3 regions of the Paraburkholderia sp. RL17-381-BIF-C genome follow, and region 2 is predicted to be linked to each of the others. Evidence: riboswitches for the same ligand, from Rfam matches in the RefSeq annotation. Region 2 holds a riboswitch; each other region holds the start of a gene.
The links. A riboswitch is a leader RNA that binds a small molecule or an ion and turns the genes downstream of it on or off. The one in region 2 is predicted to bind glycine.
Positions count from the first base shown of each region.

Region 1 (6,779 bases), on a different contig from region 2:
CACGAGCCGCAGCCACAATCCATCCGGTATCGTGACCTCGCGCTCGCGTGCCGCCGATCTGAAAAAGTTGATCGGAGATGGCGGCGACGTGCTGTTCATAGATGACGATCATACGAACGTGTTGCGACTTGCGGGGTATAACCCTTGGCATATGGGTGCTCGAAGGTGGCTCACTATCCGCTCCCTCTCCAAAGCGCTTGGCCCGGACTTTCGCGTTGCCTATTCGACGGGCGACGCGCAGACGATTCATCAACTCGAACAAAGACAGGGCCTCGGAATGGGATGGGTTAGCAACCTGCTACAACGCCTCGTGCGGGAACTGCTCGGGACATCTTCCGTGCAGCGCAAGATCGCCGCTGCAGGAGACGCCTACCGCGAGCGTCATCATTTGCTGACCACGGCACTTAAAAAGCGTGGCTTCGACGTGCGTACCGGAGCCGGGCTGAACGTATGGATCCCGGTTTCCAATGAACACGAAGTCACGCCGAGGCTCTTCGAAGCGGGCTGGCTTGTGCGTTCCGGGCGTGACTTCTGTTTTGGAGAACCGAGCGGGATTCGCGTGACGGCCGCCCGGATGACAACCTCGACGATCTTGGGGTTCGCTGACGCGCTAGCGAAGGCACACAAGGACGCGTCAACAACCTTGATTGCCTGATACAAGGGCGTCTGCGGGTACAAATCCGGGAGCGCCCTGCCCCTTAGTGATCCATGGCTTTCGCCACTCCAATACCGCTGTCCCGGCGAAAGATGAGCGCCTGCCACGCCGCATCTGTTTCGCGGCGGTGACCAAACAACGAGCCGATCACCAACAGCAGGAAACCGAGCGGAACTGATACGATCGCCGGATTACGCAAAGGTATCAGCGGCTTCTCCAGTCCGACAATGCTGGTCGTACGTGAGCCAAGAGAGTCAAGCGTCGACTGTGCGGTTGCGCGATCAGCAAGCGCTGGCCCACGTTGTCTGGCAACATCATTTCGGCCTGCTGCAGTCGAGACATCCATGGAGTCCAGTTGCGCGAGGCGCGCGTTCGCGCTCGCCAGCGCCTGTGTCGCTTGCGCTCGTGTAGTCAATGGATACTGCATGTTGGGCGAAACCAGCACGAACAGAATCGTCGCCACTACGCCTCCTATCACGCCAAAGATTACGCCGCGTGTGTTGCAGCGCTTCCAGTAGAGCGTCGCGAGCAGCGCGGGAAGATTGGCGGACGCTGCTACGGCGTAAGCCAGCCCCACCAGATGGGCAACATTCTGGCCCTTGGCAAGCAAGGCCGCACTCGTCGCGACAATTGCGACAAATATCGACGCCACTTTGCCCGCCATCAATTGTTCGTTATCCGAAGCTATTCCACCCCTGATTGCACCTACGTACACGTCGTGCGCCAGCGATGATGCGGCGGCGAGCGTCAGACCGGCGACTACTGCGACGATGGTCGCGAACGCAATCGCCGCGACGATGCCGACCAGTACGTTGCCCCAGAGGGATGCGCTTCCGCCCCCGAGATGCTGCGCAAGCAGCAAGGCTGCAAGATTGCCTCCCTTGTCGGCAGCCGCGATCTTCGCAGAACCGACGTAGTAAGCCGCCGCGAAGCCGATGACGATGATCAGAAGATGGCAGCCCCCGATCCACAGCATGCCCCACAGCACCGAGCGCCGGGCGGTCTGAGCGTTTTTTACTGAAAAAAAGCGCATCATGATGTGCGGCATCGCGGCGGTACCCAGGACGAGAGCGAGACCCAAGGACAACAGTTCAACCGGATCCTTCAGATATAGCCCCGGCTCGAAGAACGATTGCGTGATCAGCGCTTTGGACTCAACTGGCGGCGATCCAATTGTCAGTATCCATTCGCGCAATTCAGGGCGATGAGAGAGCGCTTCCAGTAACGCCGTGACGCTGAAACCGAATGGTGCAAGTGCGAGTATGGTAAGTAGGCTGCACATACTCAACAGCAAGACCGCCTTGATGATCTGCACCCAGGTGGTCGCCCGCATTCCACCGAATGTGACATAGACGAGCATAAGCGCGCCAACGACGATCACAGAGATCTGATACGGAATGCCGAGCAATGCGTAGAGCAACACGGCGCCGCCCACAATCTGCGGCACCATGTAAGAGATCGCTACGATGACGCTCGAAAGGGCTGCCAGTGATTTTGATATCCGGAAATCGTGGCGGTAGGAGAGGACGTCGCCGAAGGTAAAACGTCCAAGGTTTCGACACGGTTCCGCGACCAGCAGGAGGACAGGGATGAATGCGGTGAAAAAGCCAACTAGGTAGATTATGCCGTCGAAACCGTAGAGCCCAACGAGGCCCGATACGCCGAGAAAGGCTGCGGCGGAAAGATAGTCGCCGGCAATCGCAAGGCCGTTTTTCGGTCCAGAGATACCACCGCCCGCTGTGTAGAACTCGCTAGCGCTACTGCCTCGCCTCGAATTAATCCATGTGATTACCAACGTGAGTGCGATGACAACGGCAAACGCAGCAAACGCATTGGGGCGCGACGATTCCGGCACGACACCCGCAGCGGATGCAAAGCTCGGAAAACACAACATGACCGTTGAAACGATGACCGGCAACACGGCGCAATGCTGCAACTGCATGACGGAGGCTCGATGCTCGAGGTGTTTCATTCCGTTGCTCCTGCGGTCAGCACCGTAGCGATTCGTTCATCAATGACGCGCATGCGGCGAGCGTAGTAAATGGCGACCACAGCGCCGAAAAGATACTGAGACAAAGTGAACACCATCCCGAGGTTGACTACGCTGATGACTGGCGTGGCTAGTACGGAACGAAACCAGCCGGCACAAACTTGTAGCGCCAGGTAATAAGCAAAAAACAGTACGGTAAGCCCGATGCGCAGACGATTCTTAGTCGCCACACACGCCGCAAACGAGTCAGCTGTCGCATTGGGCCAGACGGTGGCCGCAAGAATAACTTCAGGTTGGTTCGTTGAGTTGCACATTCCTCTCCTCCATTGAGCGAACTTCATCAAGTTATGTACTAGTACAATAATATTTATGTACCAATAAATGTAGGCTCATCGTTTTGATTGGTCAAATGGAAAAATATTGGTATTAACCCACCCAGGATGTCTGGATGCATGGTGGCGAGCGGGCCGCGCCCGGAGGAAAACTGTAAGAACGGCAGTACCGCGCAAGCGACGGATGTACCGATGATGGACGCAGAATCAATCACGTGGTCTTGAATGCCCCCAACGACCGCGGTCCGCTCGAAGATGTATTCGCGTCGAGACGATAGAGATCAAGTGCATAGATTTCGAGTACGTACCGGTGTAGCAATGCGTCATTCCATGGCACACATGGTCCGTCGCGGCCGTAATAGCGAGCCGACATTTCGACATCCCCGCTGAACCACGTTGTATCGTCGTTGATACGGTGGCGGGACCGTCTGGAGCATGAGGGCCCGACTTTCTACGTGGCGTGATTCCTTTGCCGCGTCGAACCTTCCTTATCTCTCGAACAAATGCGTCGATATCGATCTGGAGCCAGTGATAGAAATGGACGCGGGGAAGGGATGCATCCGCCTCGCCCCCTCTTGATTGACGTCAGCCGCCCGACTCGGGACATCCCGGTCGTGACAGACGATGGCGAAGGATCGCGTGCCGCCAGGCACCCCGGACCATGCGAGACTCGGGTTACGAATGTCACCGAGATTCATACACTCGTGAGGATGGGATGTAGTGAAGGGGAACGTATCAGGAATGACGCCGCCGTTTGGAAAGCTGTTGCTTTCAATCTCATATCCTGCTCCGTTAAAGTCAGGAATTCGATAATGACGGCGGTGCACAGTCGGAGCAACAACGGTCCCAACGTGCGACCGCCCTCGGTGATGCATCAAGCAGTGGGTTGCCGCGCCGCTTGATAAGCTGCAGCACTGGCTAGACGCTTTTCAGTAATGGCGCGGGCGCGCTCAGTTACTGTTTTCAGCACTGCCGGCGGCGCAGACGCCGGAGATCCCGCCTGGAACGGCGGTTTCGGATCGTAAGCCATGTAGAGCTGCAACTCCTGCGCAACTGTCTCGCCTCGCAGCAGTGAAACAACAATGAGCGAGCCGTCGATTCCCGACGTAACACCGCCGGCACTCACGAACTTCCCGTCGATGACAACACGCTCATCGCTAGGCGTTGCACCGAAGTATGGCAGCACACCCATCGCGGTCCAGTGCGTCGTCGCACGACGTCCTTCAAGCAGCCCCGCAGCGCCACAAAGCAGTGCCCCGGTGCAGACGGAATATACGTACCGGGCATGTTCGGCCTGTCGGCGAATAAATCCAAGCACCTCCTCGTCCTTCATCAGCTCTTCCTGGCCGTATCCACCGGGTACGAGCAGAACGTCGAGTTGTGGCGCCTCCTCAAACGTCGTATCGGCCAGCAGACGCAAGCCCATGAGATCGCGGACTGGCTCCTTGTTTTTCCACAGCGTCATGAATGACGAGTTTGGCGTGCGTGCCAGCGCTTCAAATGGGCCGGTGAAATCGCATTGATCCATGCCCGGGAAGATGATCCCGCCAATCTTCAGATGTTGCTCCAGAGGAATACTCAATTTACATCTCCTTTGTACTGGTACAAAATTGTTGTCATACAGGTACAAATATACGCTTGAGAAAAGCGCTGTCAACTGTCGATTGCAACAAGTTTTTCAATTTCCATAGGGCCGCGCCCGCTATTCGATGAGACATGCTTGTCGAAGAGGAATTGGTGATGTACGGTCGCGCTGTTCAATTCGTTCAGCACGGGAGAGATCGTCTTTCGCGACGACGCCGACGGAGCAACCGCCCCGGAAACTCTCAGGCAAAAGGACCGCGCAAAAGGAACATCTGGAGAGCGGCGCAATGCGCCCACCGAAGGGGAGTCCGGTTTTGTTCCGATATTTACCGGCGCAGCGGGCGAAACTCTCAGGTAACAGGGACAGATGGGGCATCGGTGCCGGTTCGATGCACAACAGCCGGCGGTGCTCAATAAAAAACTGGATCTGAACATGTCACGAATCGCCATTATCGGTGCCGGCACTACCGGCGTCACGACCGCCTACGCGCTCGCACAACGCGGGCACCTTGTCACCGTATTCGAGCGACATCGCTATGCGGCAATGGAGACGTCCTTTGCGAATGGGGGGCAGCTATCAGTTAGCAATGCGGAAGTCTGGAACAACCATGCGACAGTATTAAAGGGTCTGCGCTGGATGTTTACGCGTGACGCACCGTTGTTGCTCAATCCACGCCCGAGCTGGCACAAGTACAGTTGGATCGGAGAGTTTCTCCGGCAGATCCCGAATTACCGTGCGAATACGATCGAGACGGTGCGTCTCGCAATCGCCGCGCGCGAACACCTGTTCGGCATCGCCGACAGGGAAGGCATCGCATTCGATCACGAGACGCGCGGCATCCTCCATTTCTACGCAACTCGTGGTGAGCACAATGCTGCGACGCGGATAAATGAACTGCTGCGCGCGGGCGGCCTTGATCGCCGCCCGGTCACGCCAGACGAAATCCGTGTGATCGAACCCGCACTCAACGGTGACTTCTACGGGGGATTCTTCACGGAGTCCGATTCGACAGGTGATATCCACAAATTCACGCGCGGCTTGTCGGCAGCGTGCGAGCGCCAAGGCGTCGAGTTCCGCTACGACGCCCCAGTCCGGTCGATTGGTTCAGTGGGTCCCAAGCGGCCATGAGTTGTTTGATAACGTAGTTGTATGTGCGGGCGTCGGCAGCAGACAATTCGCATCGATGGTCGGCGATCACGTCAACGTATATCCGGTGAAGGGCTATTCCATCACGGTGAACCTTGATGACGAAATAAGTCGGAATAGCGCACCGTGGGTCAGCCTACTCGACGATCGCGCCAAGATCATCACAAGTCGCCTTGGCCTGGATCGTTTCCGAGTTGCGGGCACTGCCGAGTTTAACGGTTTTAACCGCGACATCCGCTCCGATCGCGTCGAACCGCTGATTAACTGGGTACGGCGTCATTTCCCGAATGTATCGACCGCGCGCGTCATCCATTGGGCTGGCTTACGTCCGATGTTACCAAGCATGTTGCCACGTGTCGGACGGGGGAAGCGACCGGGCGTCTTCTATAACACTGGACACGGTCACCTTGGCTGGACATTGTCAGCAGCGACTGCGGAAGGCGTTGCTCACGCGATCGGCATGGGGTCTTGATTGACGGAACCTGTTGTCCGCGGGCTTAAGGCGGAGATGGCCTGCGGGGCATCTGGGACATACTCAAGCAACGGATCAGCACCGTTAGTTTGAACGTGCACAAATCTGCTCATGCAGATTGTCTTCGCAGGGCAAATGGTCGCCCCTGCTGAGGGGGGCGGCGCGAACGCCGCCTCCAAAGGTGCCTTTCGCACTCCGGCGCGGCGAGCCGCCCCGCGTGGCGAGCCAGCGCTCGCGCACCACACCTCTGTACGCTGCATGAACGCTGCGCCAGGCAGCCACACGTGAGTCTCCGCTTTTCCTTGCAGGTAGCGCGATGACGTGATGGCCGCCTCGCACGGGAACACGGATAGTCGTGCCCGCATGTGGCAGGCGTGCAGTCAACTTCTGTCCGCGGCGGGCATTCACACCAGCCGCCGCGGCATGCACACACCAGCCGCGTCGCGATGCGTACTTCACTGCACCGATGGTCGACGTCCACGCTGGATTAATATTTTGCGTAGAGCAGCCCGGAGAGCATACATTCGCCCTTCGGGCTGAGTTGCGTCATCGCCTTCTTCTTCTCGGTGAAGTCGAGGGCTTCGGCGACCACGGGTTTG
Region 1 covers NZ_JARESX010000083.1:16,914-23,692, forward strand. Annotated here, with positions in the region: gene P0D70_RS31535 (aminotransferase class I/II-fold pyridoxal phosphate-dependent enzyme) at 1-655, shown strand, start outside; gene P0D70_RS31540 (sodium:solute symporter family transporter) at 699-2,627, opposite strand; gene P0D70_RS31545 (DUF485 domain-containing protein) at 2,624-2,959, opposite strand; gene P0D70_RS31550 (YbhB/YbcL family Raf kinase inhibitor-like protein) at 3,466-3,852, opposite strand; gene P0D70_RS31555 (DJ-1/PfpI family protein) at 3,852-4,559, opposite strand; glycine riboswitch at 4,740-4,829, shown strand; partial or broken gene P0D70_RS31560 (D-amino acid dehydrogenase) at 4,995-6,180, shown strand; gene P0D70_RS31565 (hypothetical protein) at 6,668-6,779, opposite strand, start outside.
Region 1: linked by a shared signal. The riboswitch ahead of P0D70_RS31560 (D-amino acid dehydrogenase) and the one ahead of P0D70_RS07325 (D-amino acid dehydrogenase) in region 2 are both predicted to bind glycine.

Region 2 (6,779 bases):
ACGGGTTGTCGATGGGAAAGTCGGACATGAGCATGCCTTTGTGTTCGAGATGAGAGATGCAAAATGCGCTCAACGGCGCGAATCGAGCGCAATGCGGACCGCAAGTCCGGCAAGCACGGTGCCCATCAACCAGCGCTGCACCAGCAGCCACACCGGCCGCCCGGCGAGAAACACGGCAATCGAGCCCGCCATGCTCGCGATCAGCGCATTGACCGTTACGCTGATGACGATCTGCACACAGCCGAGCGCGATCGACTGCGCGAGCACGCTGCCGTGCCCCGGCGAAATGAACTGCGGCAGCAGCGACAGGTACATCACCGCGATCTTCGGATTCGCGAGGTTGGTGACGAGTCCCATGGTGAAGAGCTTGCTGCGGCTGTCGTGCGGCAGGTCGCGCACCTGGAACGGCGAACGGCCGCCCGGTTTAACCGCTTGCCAGGCCAGATACAACAGATAGAGCGCGCCGCCGAAACGCAATGCGTCGTACGCGTAGGGCACCGTCAGCAGCAGCGCGGTAATGCCGAACGCCGCGCAGAACATGTAGAACACGTAGCCGAGCGCGACGCCGCCAAGAGAAACGAGGCCCGCGCGACGACCCTGACAGAGCGATCGCGAGATCAGGTAGATCATGTTCGGCCCAGGCGTGAGCACCATGCCGAGCGAGACCAGACCGAAGGCGAGCAGCGTTGTGAGGGCGGGCACGGCATTCTCCTTGGCGAATGAAAGTCGGACAGTGCCGCCAAATATAGCCGATGCCGCCGATTTCAGCGTCGCGGCCGGCTTGAGAAATTCGCATTGGCGTATGAGCCGCATTCATGTTCAATTGCGGCGCTTCTGGCCACTTCTTGTGCGGTGACTCGCACGAAACACTTGCGGCGAATTATTTTGAACGGTATCGTCGAGCCGTTCTGCAATGCAGCGCGGGAGAGATCGTCAGAAATTCGGACGACGCCGACGGAGCAACCGCCCCGGAAACTCTCAGGCAAAAGGACCGCGCAGCAGGAACATCTGGAGAGCGGCGCACCGGCATACCGCGTGCGCCCACCGAAGGGGATTCTCCGCGCACGACTCATCACTCATGACGGGCCGGCCGCCGCGGGGAAGAAACTCTCAGGTACATGGACAGATGGGGCATCGACGCCGGTTTCGACATGAAATCGACACCGGTGATGCTCAACTACTCTGGACCATGACATGTCACGAATCGCCATTATCGGCGCCGGCATTACCGGCGTCACGACCGCTCACGCCCTCGCCCAGCGCGGCCACCACGTCACCGTTTTCGAACGCCACCGCTATGCGGCGATGGAGACCTCGTTCGCCAACGGCGGGCAGTTGTCCGCCAGCAATGCCGAAGTCTGGAACAGCGCGGCCACCGTCATGAAAGGCCTGCGCTGGATGCTCACGCGCGACGCCCCGCTGTTGCTCAATCCCACACCCACCTGGCACAAGTACTCGTGGATGGGCGAATTCCTGCGGCAGATTCCGCACTATCGGGCGAATACCGTCGAAACCGTGCGGCTCGCGATCGCCGCGCGCGAGCATCTGTTTGCGATTGCCGAAACCGAAGGCATCGACTTCGATCTCGAACGGCGGGGCATTCTGCATATCTACAAGACGCGCAAGGAATTCGACGCCGCCAGCAAGGTCAACGCATTGCTGCGCGAAGGCGGCCTCGAGCGCAGCCCGGTGACGGCGAGCGAGCTGCATGGCATCGAACCCACGTTGCACGGCGATTTTTACGGCGGATTCTTCACGCCGTCCGATTCGACCGGCGATATTCACAAGTTCACGCGCGGCCTTGCTCAGGCGTGCGTGCGGCACGGCGTCGAATTTCATTACGATGCCGAGATCACCTCGATCGAGCAGCCTGCCGAGGGCCGTTTTACACTGGCGGTCAATCTCGAAGGCGAATCGCAGCGCTTTGCGTTCGAACGGATCGTCGTCTGCGCCGGGGTGAAGAGCCGCGATTTTGCAGCCATGCTCGGCGACCACGTGAATATCTATCCGGTGAAGGGCTATTCGATCACTGTTTGTCTCGATGATGAAATCAGCCAGCAGCGCGCCCCTTGGGTGAGCCTGCTCGACGACAGCGCGAAGATCGTGACGAGCCGCCTAGGCGTGGATCGCTTTCGCGTGGCCGGCACGGCGGAGATCAACGGCTTCAACCGGGATATCCGTTCGGACCGGATTGCACCGCTAGTAGACTGGACGCGGCGGTATTTCCCTGAGGTATCGACCTCGCGCGTGATTCCGTGGGCGGGCTTGCGGCCGATGCTGCCGAGCATGCTGCCCAAGGTGGGCCGTGGAAAACGGCGTGGCGTGTTCTACAACACCGGGCACGGACATTTGGGCTGGACCTTGTCGGCCGCAACCGCGCAGGCGCTCGCGGGCGCGATTCAGTAGGCGTGATGCGGGCGGTTTCGCTAACGGCGGTGGCTCGACATCACAGCCGTCGCCAGATTTGAACTCCCCGTGCTGCTGGAGTTTGGGCGGCGGCTGTGGCGCGAGACCGCAGCCGTCAGCCAATGCCAGATTCTCCATTTCTGCTAGTGTTCTTCCATCCGTGTTACTTCGGTGGAGAACCCATGCCGCACGCCCGCAGCGTAAAACCCAAGGCACACGACACACGCCTGAGCGATGCACAGATCGCGAAGGAAGCGACGCGGCGTCTCGCCTGGGACGCCGCGGTTCCCGAGCATGCCGTGAAGGTCCAAGTCTCGCGCGGCCGTATCACGCTGCATGGCGAGTTGCAGCGCGACCAGCAACGCACCGCTGCACTCGAAGACGTGACGCGCCTGTTCGGTGTAACGGGCGTTCTGGATCACACTGTCATCAAGTCAGAATGAAGTCAGCCCTTGGTTGCCTGACGTAATAGCGCGCGGCAATGCCGCGCGATCTGCTTTTCCTCCTCGGTGTGAATCGCCTTCACCTTGCCCGCCGGATCGCCTTCGGTTAGTCCCATGAAAGCCAGCCCGTCGCAGACGCGCGTGCGAATCGCCTGGCTGTGCTCGCCAATGCCGCCGGTAAACACCAGCAAATCGATTCCGCCCAGCAACGCCGCATAGCCGCCGATCGTCTTGCGCACCGCAGTGGCAAAGGCATCGATCGCGAGCGACGCATTCGCATCGCCCGCCGCAGCGCGTTTTTCCAACGCCTGCATATCGCTCTCGCCATCCGCGTAGCCGGCAAGACCGCTTTCGCGATTGAGCAGCGTCTCCAATGCGCCGGCATCGAGCTTCTCCACGCGCATCAGATACAGCAGCACACCCGGGTCGAGATCGCCGCTGCGTGTGCCCATCGGCACGCCGCCGGTCGGAGTCAGTCCCATCGACGTATCGATCGACTGGCCGTCGCGCAGCGCGCACACGCTCGAACCGTTGCCGAGATGCGCGAACACCGCGCGCGCCGGCAAGTCGGCGCCGAGCCGCGTCACCAGTGATTCATAAGACAGCCCATGAAAACCGTAGCGCATCACGCCGGCCTCCACATAACGACGCGGCAACGCGAGTTGAGCCGCGCGCGGCGGCAGTGTGGCGTGAAACGCCGTATCGAAACAGGCGAAATGCGGTGCATCGTCGAAAATTTTCTCGGCCTCGTCGATCAACGCAAGTGCCGGGGGAATGTGCAGCGGCGCAAAGTGCACGGCGTCCTGCAATTGACGCCGCACGTCGGCGCTAATCCGCTGATGCATGCGCAAATGCGGCCCGCCATGCACCACCCGATGCCCTACCGCCGAAGGCCGCGCATGATGCTGTTGCGCAAGCACCTGCGCGAGCTTTTGCAGCGCGTAGGTCTGCGATTCCAGTTCGTGCTCCTGCTGCAGCAGTACACGGCCGTCGGGCGCCTTGATCCGCAAACTGCCGTCGCTGCGTCCAATGCCTTGCGCGCTGCCTTCCAGCAGGAGCGATTCGTCGCCACCGGCGTACCGGAACAAGCCGAACTTCAGCGACGACGAACCGCTGTTCAACACCAGAATTGTTTGATCGTCAGCACCGTCTGGAGTGCGCATGGTCATGCCTCGCTTAGCCTTTCCACGTCCAGTTGCGGATCTCTTCCCGGTCGATGCCCTCGGCGTGCGCATACGCCAGATGTTCGATGATCTGGCCACGCAACCATTCCTTCGCATGGTCGCCGACACCGCGCAGTTTCGGCACGCGATCGATCACGTCGATCGCGAGCGAAAAGCGGTCGACCTGGTTGATGATCGCCAGTTCGAGCGGCGTGTTGATGTTGCCCTTCTCGTGATAACCATGCACATGCAGGTTGTCGTGGTTCGTGCGGTTATAAGTCAGCTTGTGAACCAGCGACGCATACGAGTGGAAATTGAAAATCACCGGTTTGGTGGCGGTAAACAACGAATCGAAATCGCGGTCGGACAAACCGTGCGGATGCGCGTGCTCCGGCATCAACCGGAACAGATCGACCACGTTGACAAAGCGGATCTTCAGGTCGGTGAACTGCTCCTTCAGAATCTGCACGGCGGCGAGCGCCTCCATGGTCGCGATGTCGCCCGCGCAGGCCATCACCAAGTCGGGCTCGACGCCCTGATCCGTCGACGCCCAGTCCCAGATGCCGATACCTTTGGTGCAATGCGTGACCGCCGAGTCCATGTCGAGATACTGCAAATGCGGCTGCTTGTCGGCGACGATCACGTTGACGTAATCGCGCGAACGCAAGCAATGATCGGCGACGCTTAACAGGCAATTCGCGTCAGGCGGCAGATAGATACGCACCACGTCCGGGCTCTTGTTCGTAACGACATCGAGAAAACCGGGGTCCTGATGCGTAAAGCCGTTGTGATCCTGCCGCCACACGAGCGAGGTGATCAGCAGGTTGATCGACGGCACCGGCTGCCGCCAGCCGAGATCGCGTTTCGCTTTCTCCAGCCACTTGGCGTGCTGGTTGAACATGGAATCGATCACGTGCACGAACGCTTCGTAGGTGGCGAACAGGCCGTGCCGGCCGGTCAGCACATAGCCTTCGAACCAGCCTTCGAGCGTGTGTTCGCTGAGCATTTCCATCACGCGGCCGTCCACCGAGAGTTCGCCGCCGTCCGCGTCGCTCGGGACGGTCTGCGCGAGCCAGGTTTTCGCGGACGCTTCATAGATCGCGGTCAGCTTGTTGCTCGCGGTTTCGTCGGGGCCGAACACACGAAAGTTCGTCATGTTCCGGCGCATCACTTCGCACAGGAACTTGCCGAGCACCTCGGTCGGCGATAGATACGAGCCCCCCCGTTTCTTCACCGCGGCCGCGAAATCGCGAAACGCCGGCATGTCGAGCGTCTTGCATAACAGGCCGCCATTCGCGTGAGGATTCGCGCTGATGCGGCGCGCGCCCTTCGGGGCGAGCTCGCGCAACTCCGGCACGAGGCGCCCTGCTTCGTCGAACAGCGACTCGGGCTCGTAACTGCGCAACCAGCTTTCCACCAGCTTCAGACTCTTGCCATTGGTCACCGGATCGAGCACGGGCACCTGATGCGCGCGCCACGAGCCTTCCACCTTGTGGCCGTCGACTTCCTTCGGGCCGGTCCAGCCTTTGGGCGAACGCAGCACGATCATCGGCCAGCGTGGCCGCGACGCGTCGTTGCTCTCGCGCGCATGCTGCTGGATCGCGCGGATTTCTCCGATGCACTGTTCGAGCGTCGCCGCCATCTGTTGATGCATGACGGCGGGATCGTCGCCTTCGACGAAATACGGCTTGTGGCCGTAGCCGGTCAGCAAGGCTTCCAGTTCTTCGCGGGGAATGCGCGCGAGAATGGTCGGATTGGCGATCTTGTAGCCGTTCAGATGCAGTACCGGCAACACCGCGCCGTCACGGATCGGATTGAGGAATTTGTTCGAGTGCCACGAGGTGGCAAGCGGCCCGGTTTCCGCTTCGCCGTCGCCGATCATGACGGTGACGATCAGATCGGGGTTGTCGAACGCGGCGCCGTAGCCGTGCGAGAGGCTATAGCCGAGTTCGCCGCCTTCGTGAATCGAGCCGGGCGTCTCGGGCGTGCAATGCGAGCCGATGCCGCCAGGAAACGAGAACTGCCGGAAGAAGCGCTGCATGCCGGCTTCGTCTTCGCTGCGGTCCGGATAGATTTCCGAGTAATGCCCTTCCAGATAGCAATGCGCGAGCGTGGCCGGCGCACCGTGACCGGGACCCGCCACGTAGATGACATTCAGATCGAGCTTCCTGATCAGCCGGTTAAGATGCACCAACAGGAAACTCTGCCCCGGGTCCGAACCCCAATGGCCCAGCAAACGGTTCTTGATGTGTTCGGGCTTCAGCGGTTCGCGCAGCAGCGGATTGTCGCGCAGATAGATCATGCCGGCCGAAAGGTAGTTGCAGGCGCGCCAGTAGCGATCCATGTTGCGCAACGTATCGGCGTCTAGAACTTGCGGCGGTGTAGGACGGGAAGTTGCTTCAGCCACGGCGTCACTCCTTGAAAAGGACGGTCAGGCGGGTTAACGGGCGCGGCGGCGATGGTTCGTGATGCGGCGGGCGCGCAGAAATCAGCGCACCCGGCCATCCTGTCACGCAGATGACATAACGAAAGCGTAGAGGCCAAACCTCATTGCAGCGGGAATTCATGCCGCTGTTCATGCAGCGAGCCCGTGCACGTCACGCAGTGTGACAGGAAGCGCGCGGCATGGTTCGATGCAATCGTCTCCGGCTTGAGCCAACTACATGTCCGCAATATCGCAGGCACTCAGCATCACGCCGCTTACGCCAGACGTAAGCGCATATTAAGGGAATGCGTTTATCCTCGTGATCTTGTACGCACGGCGGCG
Region 2 covers NZ_JARESX010000007.1:95,215-101,993, forward strand. Annotated here, with positions in the region: gene P0D70_RS07315 (PaaI family thioesterase) at 1-28, opposite strand, end outside; gene P0D70_RS07320 (LysE family translocator) at 70-702, opposite strand; glycine riboswitch at 912-1,004, shown strand; gene P0D70_RS07325 (D-amino acid dehydrogenase) at 1,195-2,406, shown strand; gene P0D70_RS07330 (BON domain-containing protein) at 2,589-2,849, shown strand; gene P0D70_RS07335 (acetate/propionate family kinase) at 2,852-4,012, opposite strand; gene P0D70_RS07340 (phosphoketolase family protein) at 4,026-6,419, opposite strand.

Region 3 (6,779 bases), on a different contig from region 2:
CCCATGTACACCGCTTCGAACAGCGACACCTTGGCCTGTCCTGCGAACGAGCCGAGCGCCTCGAGCGTGGTATTGCCGACGCCGCGGCGCGGCGTGGTGATCGCGCGGATGAACGCCGGGTCGTCGTTCGCGTTGGCGATCAGACGCAGATAGGCGCAGATGTCCTTGATCTCGGCCTTGTCGAAGAACGATTGGCCGCCGGACAGCACATACGGAATCCGCTCACGCCGCAACACCTGTTCGAAGATGCGCGCCTGGAAATTGCCGCGATACAGGATCGCGTAGTCGCGGAAATTCGCGCGCCGCTCGAACTTGTGCGCCGACAAACGGAACACCACGGACTCGGCCTCGTGTTCTTCGTCGTTGCACGGCGTGACGGTGATCGTGTCGCCCATGCCGTGTTCGGACCACAGCTTCTTTTCGAACAGCTTTGGATTGTTCGCGATCACGTTGTTCGCGGCCGTCAGAATCCGCACCGTCGAGCGGTAGTTCTGCTCCAGCTTGATCAGATGCAGCTTCGGAAAATCCTTGCTCAGCTGCCCGAGATTTTCGAGCGTCGCGCCGCGCCAGCCGTAAATGGCCTGATCGTCGTCGCCGACCGCCGTGAACGCCGCGCGCTTGCCGGCCAGCAGTTTCACCAGTTCATACTGACAGGCGTTGGTGTCCTGATACTCGTCGATCAGCAGATAGCGCAGCTTGTTCTGCCAGCGGTCGCGCACCTGTTCGTTCTTCTCGAACAGTTCGGCGGGCAGGCGGATCAGATCGTCGAAATCCACCGCCTGATAGGCATGCAGCGTCGCCACGTAATTGCGATAGACGATCGCGGCCTGATGCTCGTCCTCGTTCGCGGCAATGGCGATCGCCTGCTCGGGCATGATCATGCCGTTCTTCCACAGCGAGATGATCGACTGGATCTTGCGGATGAAACCCTTGTCCGTCGAGCCGACCTGTTCCTGGATCATGCCGAAGCAGTCGTCCGAATCCATGATCGAGAACTGCGGCTTCAGGCCGACGTGTTCCGCTTCCTGCCGCAGAATCTGCACACCGAGCGAGTGGAAGGTGCAGACCGTCAACTGGTTGACGGGCACTTTGCGGCCTTCCTTGCCGGGCGTGGTGAGCGTCTTGCCCTCGAGCAGCTTGCCCACGCGCTCGCGCATTTCCAGCGCGGCCTTGTTCGTAAACGTGACGGCGGCGATATGGCGCGGCTCGAAGCCCTTGGCCTCGATCAGATGCGCGATTTTCTGCGTGATCACGCGCGTCTTGCCGCTGCCTGCGCCGGCGAGCACGAGACACGGACCGTCGAGATAACGGACCGCTTCATTTTGAGCGGGGTTCAGGCCTGCGGACATCGTCTGTGGATGGGTGATGCGGTTAAAGCGGCGGTTGAGGGCGCGGTGGCGAAACGCCGGCCGAAGGCCCGGGGGCATGCTGCGCGGCGCCGTGCCGGAACAGGCGCCCCGCACGGTGCGGAGGGTGTTCTGGCCCGCTTCGCAAACGCGCAAGAGGAGCGATGTTAACACGGATGTACGCAACCGATGCCCGCGCCCCATGACGGCCGCCAGTACCACCACGACGCTGACGATCCACCTTCAGGACATGCCACAATTGCGGTGGTGCGCGCCGCCGCCACGGTGGCAAAGCGGCGCGCCGTTTTTGCAGGAAGACACGCATGTCCGCATCGCTGAAGATTGGATTGATGGGTTACGGTTTCGCCGGCGCGACCTTTCACGCGCCGGTAATCGCGCACTGCGGCCGCGCGAGCGTTGCGGCCATCGCCACGAGCCAGCCCGAGCGCGCGCTCGCCGACTATCCGCACACGAAGGTGGTGGCCGACCTCGACGCGCTGCTCGCGCTCGACGACATCGACTGCGTCGTGATCGCCACGCCGAACGACACGCACTTCGAGCTGGCGCGGCGCACGCTGGAAGCGGGCAAACACGTGGTGGTCGACAAGCCGGTCACGCTGAATGCCGCCGACGCCCGCACGCTGGCCAACATCGCACTCGCCCGCTGCAAGCTCTTCATGCCGTTTCACAACCGTCGCTGGGACGGTGATTTTCTGACCGTGCGCGACCTGCTCGCGAGCGGCGAATTGGGACGGATCACGCAATACGAATCGCATTTCGACCGTTTCCGGCCGGAGGTGCGACAGCGTTGGCGTGAAGAAGCGTCGCGAGGCGGCGGTCTGCTGCTGGACCTGGGGCCGCATCTGGTCGACCAGGCGTTGGCCCTGTTCGGCACGCCGCAGAGCGTGTCGGCCACCGTGCGCACGCATCGCGACAATGCCAGCGCACCGGACTACGTGCATATCCAGCTCGGCTACAGTGAGTTCGAAGTGGTGTTGCACGCCAGCGCGTTGACCGCGCTGGTCGCGCCGCGCTTCTCGATCCACGGCACGCGCGGCAGCTATGTGAAAACCGGGCTCGACACGCAGGAAGATCAATTGAAAGCCGGCCTGCGGCCCGGCGACGAAGGCTTCGGCGCGGGCAATGCGGCCGGGTTGCTGCGCGTACTGGAAGGCGATCAGGAAGTCGAGCGCGAGCTGCCGACGCGTAATGGAGATTACGTTGGCTTCTATATCGCCGTGGCCGACGCCATCCAGAACGGCGTGAAGTTCCCGGTCAGCGCTCAGGACGCTGTGGACGTAATGACAATTATCGAACTCGCCGCCCGTAGCTCGGAAGAAGGCGTCCGGCTGCCGTTCGAGCGCGTTCGCTGAACTGTTTGCCCGCGCGTCGAAACGCCTTGTGTACCTAAAATGGCACTTGCCGCCTCCCGCGCGGGCCACGATCCTGACAGGCCCGAAAGGAACATAACGTTACAAATAAGAACGCGCCGCCGGTCAGCGCGCTCCGGCAGTCAGCCGTTGCTACCCAAGTAGCAAGACAAAACGACTATGACTTCCGGAGAGTTCATGCCCCGTACTATCCGCGCGCTCGCCGCGTGCGCCCTGCTCAGTTCGCTCGCCGCCTGTGTGGTGACGCCTCAACCCGCGCCGGCACCGCGCCCCAACCCGCAGCAGATCGCGGATCAGCGCCTGCGCCAGGTCGACGGCCGCATCGAGAATCTCAGCCGCCGTATCGACAATCGCGTGAATCAGGGCTATTACCCGCCTCCGCAAGGCGGCGCGCTGCACCATCGTCTCGATGTGATCCGTCAGGAAGCGCATGACATGGCCGCGCAACACGGCGGTGGCCTGTCCAGCGACGAACAGCGCGTGCTGAATCAGGAACTGGACAACGCGGCACACGCCATCGGCGAATAATCGCGCGCTCAGGCGCCGAAGCAGTGCAAGCGCGGGCATCGCGTCCCGCGCTTTTTTGGCGAGGGCAAGACGCCGCGTCAACCGCCGTGCCGCTCGCGGGCCTAGATTTGACAAGCCCCCGGCCCTCGCGTACATTCGCCGCACGCGTCGGGAGAGCGCGCTGGCCGCAGGAAACCGCAGGCCGCGCCGCCGAAGGGGCACACCCGCAAACTCTCAGGCAAAAGGACCGACCGCGTCGAAGAACCCGCGTTGAATCAAGCTCGACGCACCGGTTTTTCGCACTCTGGAGAGCGGCAGTAGCCGTCTGCGTCGTTATAAATCGAGCGGATCTGGCAGGCTGCCCACCGAAGGGGCGCGCGTTTCACCGTGACGAATTCACATTCTCACGGCAACGCAATCTCTCAGGTATCGAGGACAGAGGGGCCATGCAACGCATCGCTCGCAGCTAAAAGGCCGCGAGGCGTAGCGCCGCATGGCCTTTTTTGTTTCGCGAGATGCCCGAGGCCCCATGACCGAACTCAAACACACCCCGCTCAACGCCACCCATCGTGCGCTCAATGCCCGCATGGTCGATTTTGGCGGCTGGGACATGCCCGTCAACTACGGCTCGCAGATCGACGAACACCGCGCCGTGCGCACCGACGCCGGCATGTTCGACGTCTCGCACATGTGCGTCGTCGATTTCACCGGCGAGCGCGTGCGCGCCTTCTTCGAATATGCGCTGGCCAATAACGTCGCCAAGCTGCAAACGCCCGGCCGCGCGCTGTACTCCTGTCTGCTGAACCCGAACGGCGGCGTGATCGACGACCTGATCGTCTATTACTTCGGCGAAGATCACTTCCGCGTGGTCGTTAACGCCGGCACCGCCGATAAAGACATCGCCTGGTTCGGCCAGCTCAACGCCGAAGGCAGCTTCGGCCTGACCATCACGCCGCGCCGCGACTACGCGATCGTCGCCGTGCAAGGCCCGAATGCTCGCGAAAAAGTCTGGCAAACCGTGCCGGCCGCGCGCGCCGCCACCGAAGCGCTGAAGCCGTTCAACGCCGCCCGCATCGAAGACACGCCGTTCGGCGAATTGACCGTAGCCCGTACGGGCTATACCGGCGAAGACGGCTTCGAAATCATCGTCCCCGCAGATCACGTCGAAGCGCTGTGGAACGCGCTGCAGGCGCAAGGCGTGCGCCCGGCCGGACTCGGTGCGCGCGACACACTGCGCCTCGAAGCCGGCATGAACCTGTACGGCCAGGACATGGACGACAACGTCTCGCCGCTCGACGCCGGCCTCGCCTGGACGGTCGACCTCACCTCGCCGCGCGACTTCGTCGGCAAGGGCAAGCTGGAAGCGGACGGATCGCAGGCCGCGTTCGTCGGCCTGATCCTGCTGAAGGACAACGGCAAGGCAGCAGGCGTGCTGCGTGCTCATCAGAAAGTCGTCACGCCGCAAGGCGAAGGCGAAATCACCAGCGGCACGTTTTCCCCGACCATGCAGGAATCGATCGCCTTTGCGCGCGTGCCGAAAGGCGTGCAGCCGGGCGACACCGTTCACGTTCAAATTCGTGACAAGAACGTTCCCGCAAGCGTGGTAAAACTGCCGTTCGTGCGCAACGGCAAAGTGCTCGCGGTTTAAGCAAGCCGGCGCGTGCGCAAACCTTCACAAGAAAACGCCGGGCCGCCCCAAGTTTTCTTGTTCCCCTCGGGGGAACCTGGCGCGAAGCGACAGGTTTGGGGGCCCTTTAAGTCATTACCGAATCACACCGCATAGGAGCATCCGATGAGCATCCCGGCCGATCTGAAATACACCGAATCGCACGAGTGGGTCCGCACCGAAGCGGACGGCACGCTGACGGTCGGCATCACCGACCACGCGCAGGAAGCGCTCGGCGATATCGTCTTCTTCGAAGTCCAGGAACTGGGCAAAACCGTGACCGCTGGCGACACCGTCGCCGTGATCGAATCGGTGAAAGCCGCTTCCGATATCTACGCGCCGGTCTCGGGCGAAATCATCGAAGCGAACACGGCCGTGGCCGACACCCCGGATTCGGTCAACACCGCGCCGTACGAAAGCTGGCTCTTCAAGATCAAGCCGGCCGCGGACGCCACGCAAGACCGTCTGATCGACGCCGACGCGTACAGCAAGTCGATCGGCGCCTGATTCACCTTTACGTTTAACCCGATTGGTGCGGCGCGTCCCTCGCGCAGAGATAGCCGCACCGCCAGGAACACCCATGAAGCTCGAACACCCGGATCGTCTGATGAACCGCACTCCTCTCTCGCTCGCCGCGCTCGAAGTGCATGACGCCTTCGCCGAACGGCACATCGGCCCGGATGCGGCCGACCAGCACGCGATGCTCGAAGCCCTCGGCTTCGCGTCGCGCGCCGCGCTGATCGACGCCGTCATTCCGAAGACGATCCGCCGCACCGAAACGCTGCCGCTCGGCCCCTTCGCGCAACCGAAAAGCGAAGCCGAAGCGCTCGCCGCGCTGCGTGAACTCGCGGACAAGAACCAGGTGTTCCGCTCGTATATCGGGCAGGGCTATTACAACGCGCACACGCCGACGGTGATCCTGCGTAACGTGCTGGAAAATCCGGCGTGGTACACCGCGTACACGCCGTATCAGCCGGAAATCTCGCAAGGCCGTCTGGAAGCGCTGCTGAACTTCCAGCAGATGATCGTTGACTTGACGGGTCTGGCGATCTCGAATGCGTCGTTGCTCGACGAAGCAACCGCCGCCGCTGAAGCGATGACGCTGCTGCAGCGCATCGGCAAGCCGAAGTCGAACGTGTTCTTCGTGGCCGACGACGTGCTGCCGCAAACCATCGAAGTGGTGAAGACGCGCGCCACGCCGGTCGGCATCGAAGTGAAAGTGGGCCCGGCTGCGGAAGCGGCGAACGCGAATGCGTTCGGCGTGCTGCTGCAATACCCGGGCGTGAACGGCGACGTGCGCGACTATCGCGCGCTCGCCGAAGCGATCCATGCAGCGGGCGGCCACGTGGTGGTCGCCGCCGACCTGCTCGCGCTGACCGTGCTCACGCCGCCGGGCGAATGGGGCGCGGACGTGGCCGTGGGCAATACGCAGCGCTTTGGCGTGCCGGTCGGCTTCGGCGGCCCGCATGCGGCTTACCTCGCTGTGCGCGACGAATTCAAGCGTCAGATGCCGGGCCGCCTCGTCGGCGTGACCGTCGACGCACAAGGCAACCCCGCGCTGCGTCTCGCGCTGCAAACGCGCGAACAACATATCCGTCGCGAGAAGGCCACCTCGAACGTGTGTACCGCGCAAGCGCTGCTCGCGATCATGGCCAGCATGTACGCCGTCTATCACGGCCCGCACGGCCTGAAGACGATCGCGCTGCGCGTGAACCGGATCGCCGCGTTGCTGGCCGAAGGCGCGAAGCAACTCGGCTATACGCTCGTCAACGAAACCTTCTTCGACACGCTCACCTTCGAAACCGGCGCACGCACGCAAGCGCTGCATGACGCAGCGATTGCGAAGCGCATCAACCTGCGCCGCGTGAG
Region 3 covers NZ_JARESX010000001.1:232,580-239,358, forward strand. Annotated here, with positions in the region: gene P0D70_RS01100 (UvrD-helicase domain-containing protein) at 1-1,349, opposite strand, end outside; gene P0D70_RS01105 (oxidoreductase) at 1,670-2,719, shown strand; gene P0D70_RS01110 (YdgH/BhsA/McbA family protein) at 2,915-3,265, shown strand; glycine riboswitch at 3,413-3,495, shown strand; glycine riboswitch at 3,539-3,693, shown strand; gene gcvT (glycine cleavage system aminomethyltransferase GcvT) at 3,774-4,892, shown strand; gene gcvH (glycine cleavage system protein GcvH) at 5,037-5,417, shown strand; gene gcvP (aminomethyl-transferring glycine dehydrogenase) at 5,491-6,779, shown strand, end outside.
Region 3: linked by a shared signal. The riboswitch ahead of gcvT (glycine cleavage system aminomethyltransferase GcvT) and the one ahead of P0D70_RS07325 (D-amino acid dehydrogenase) in region 2 are both predicted to bind glycine.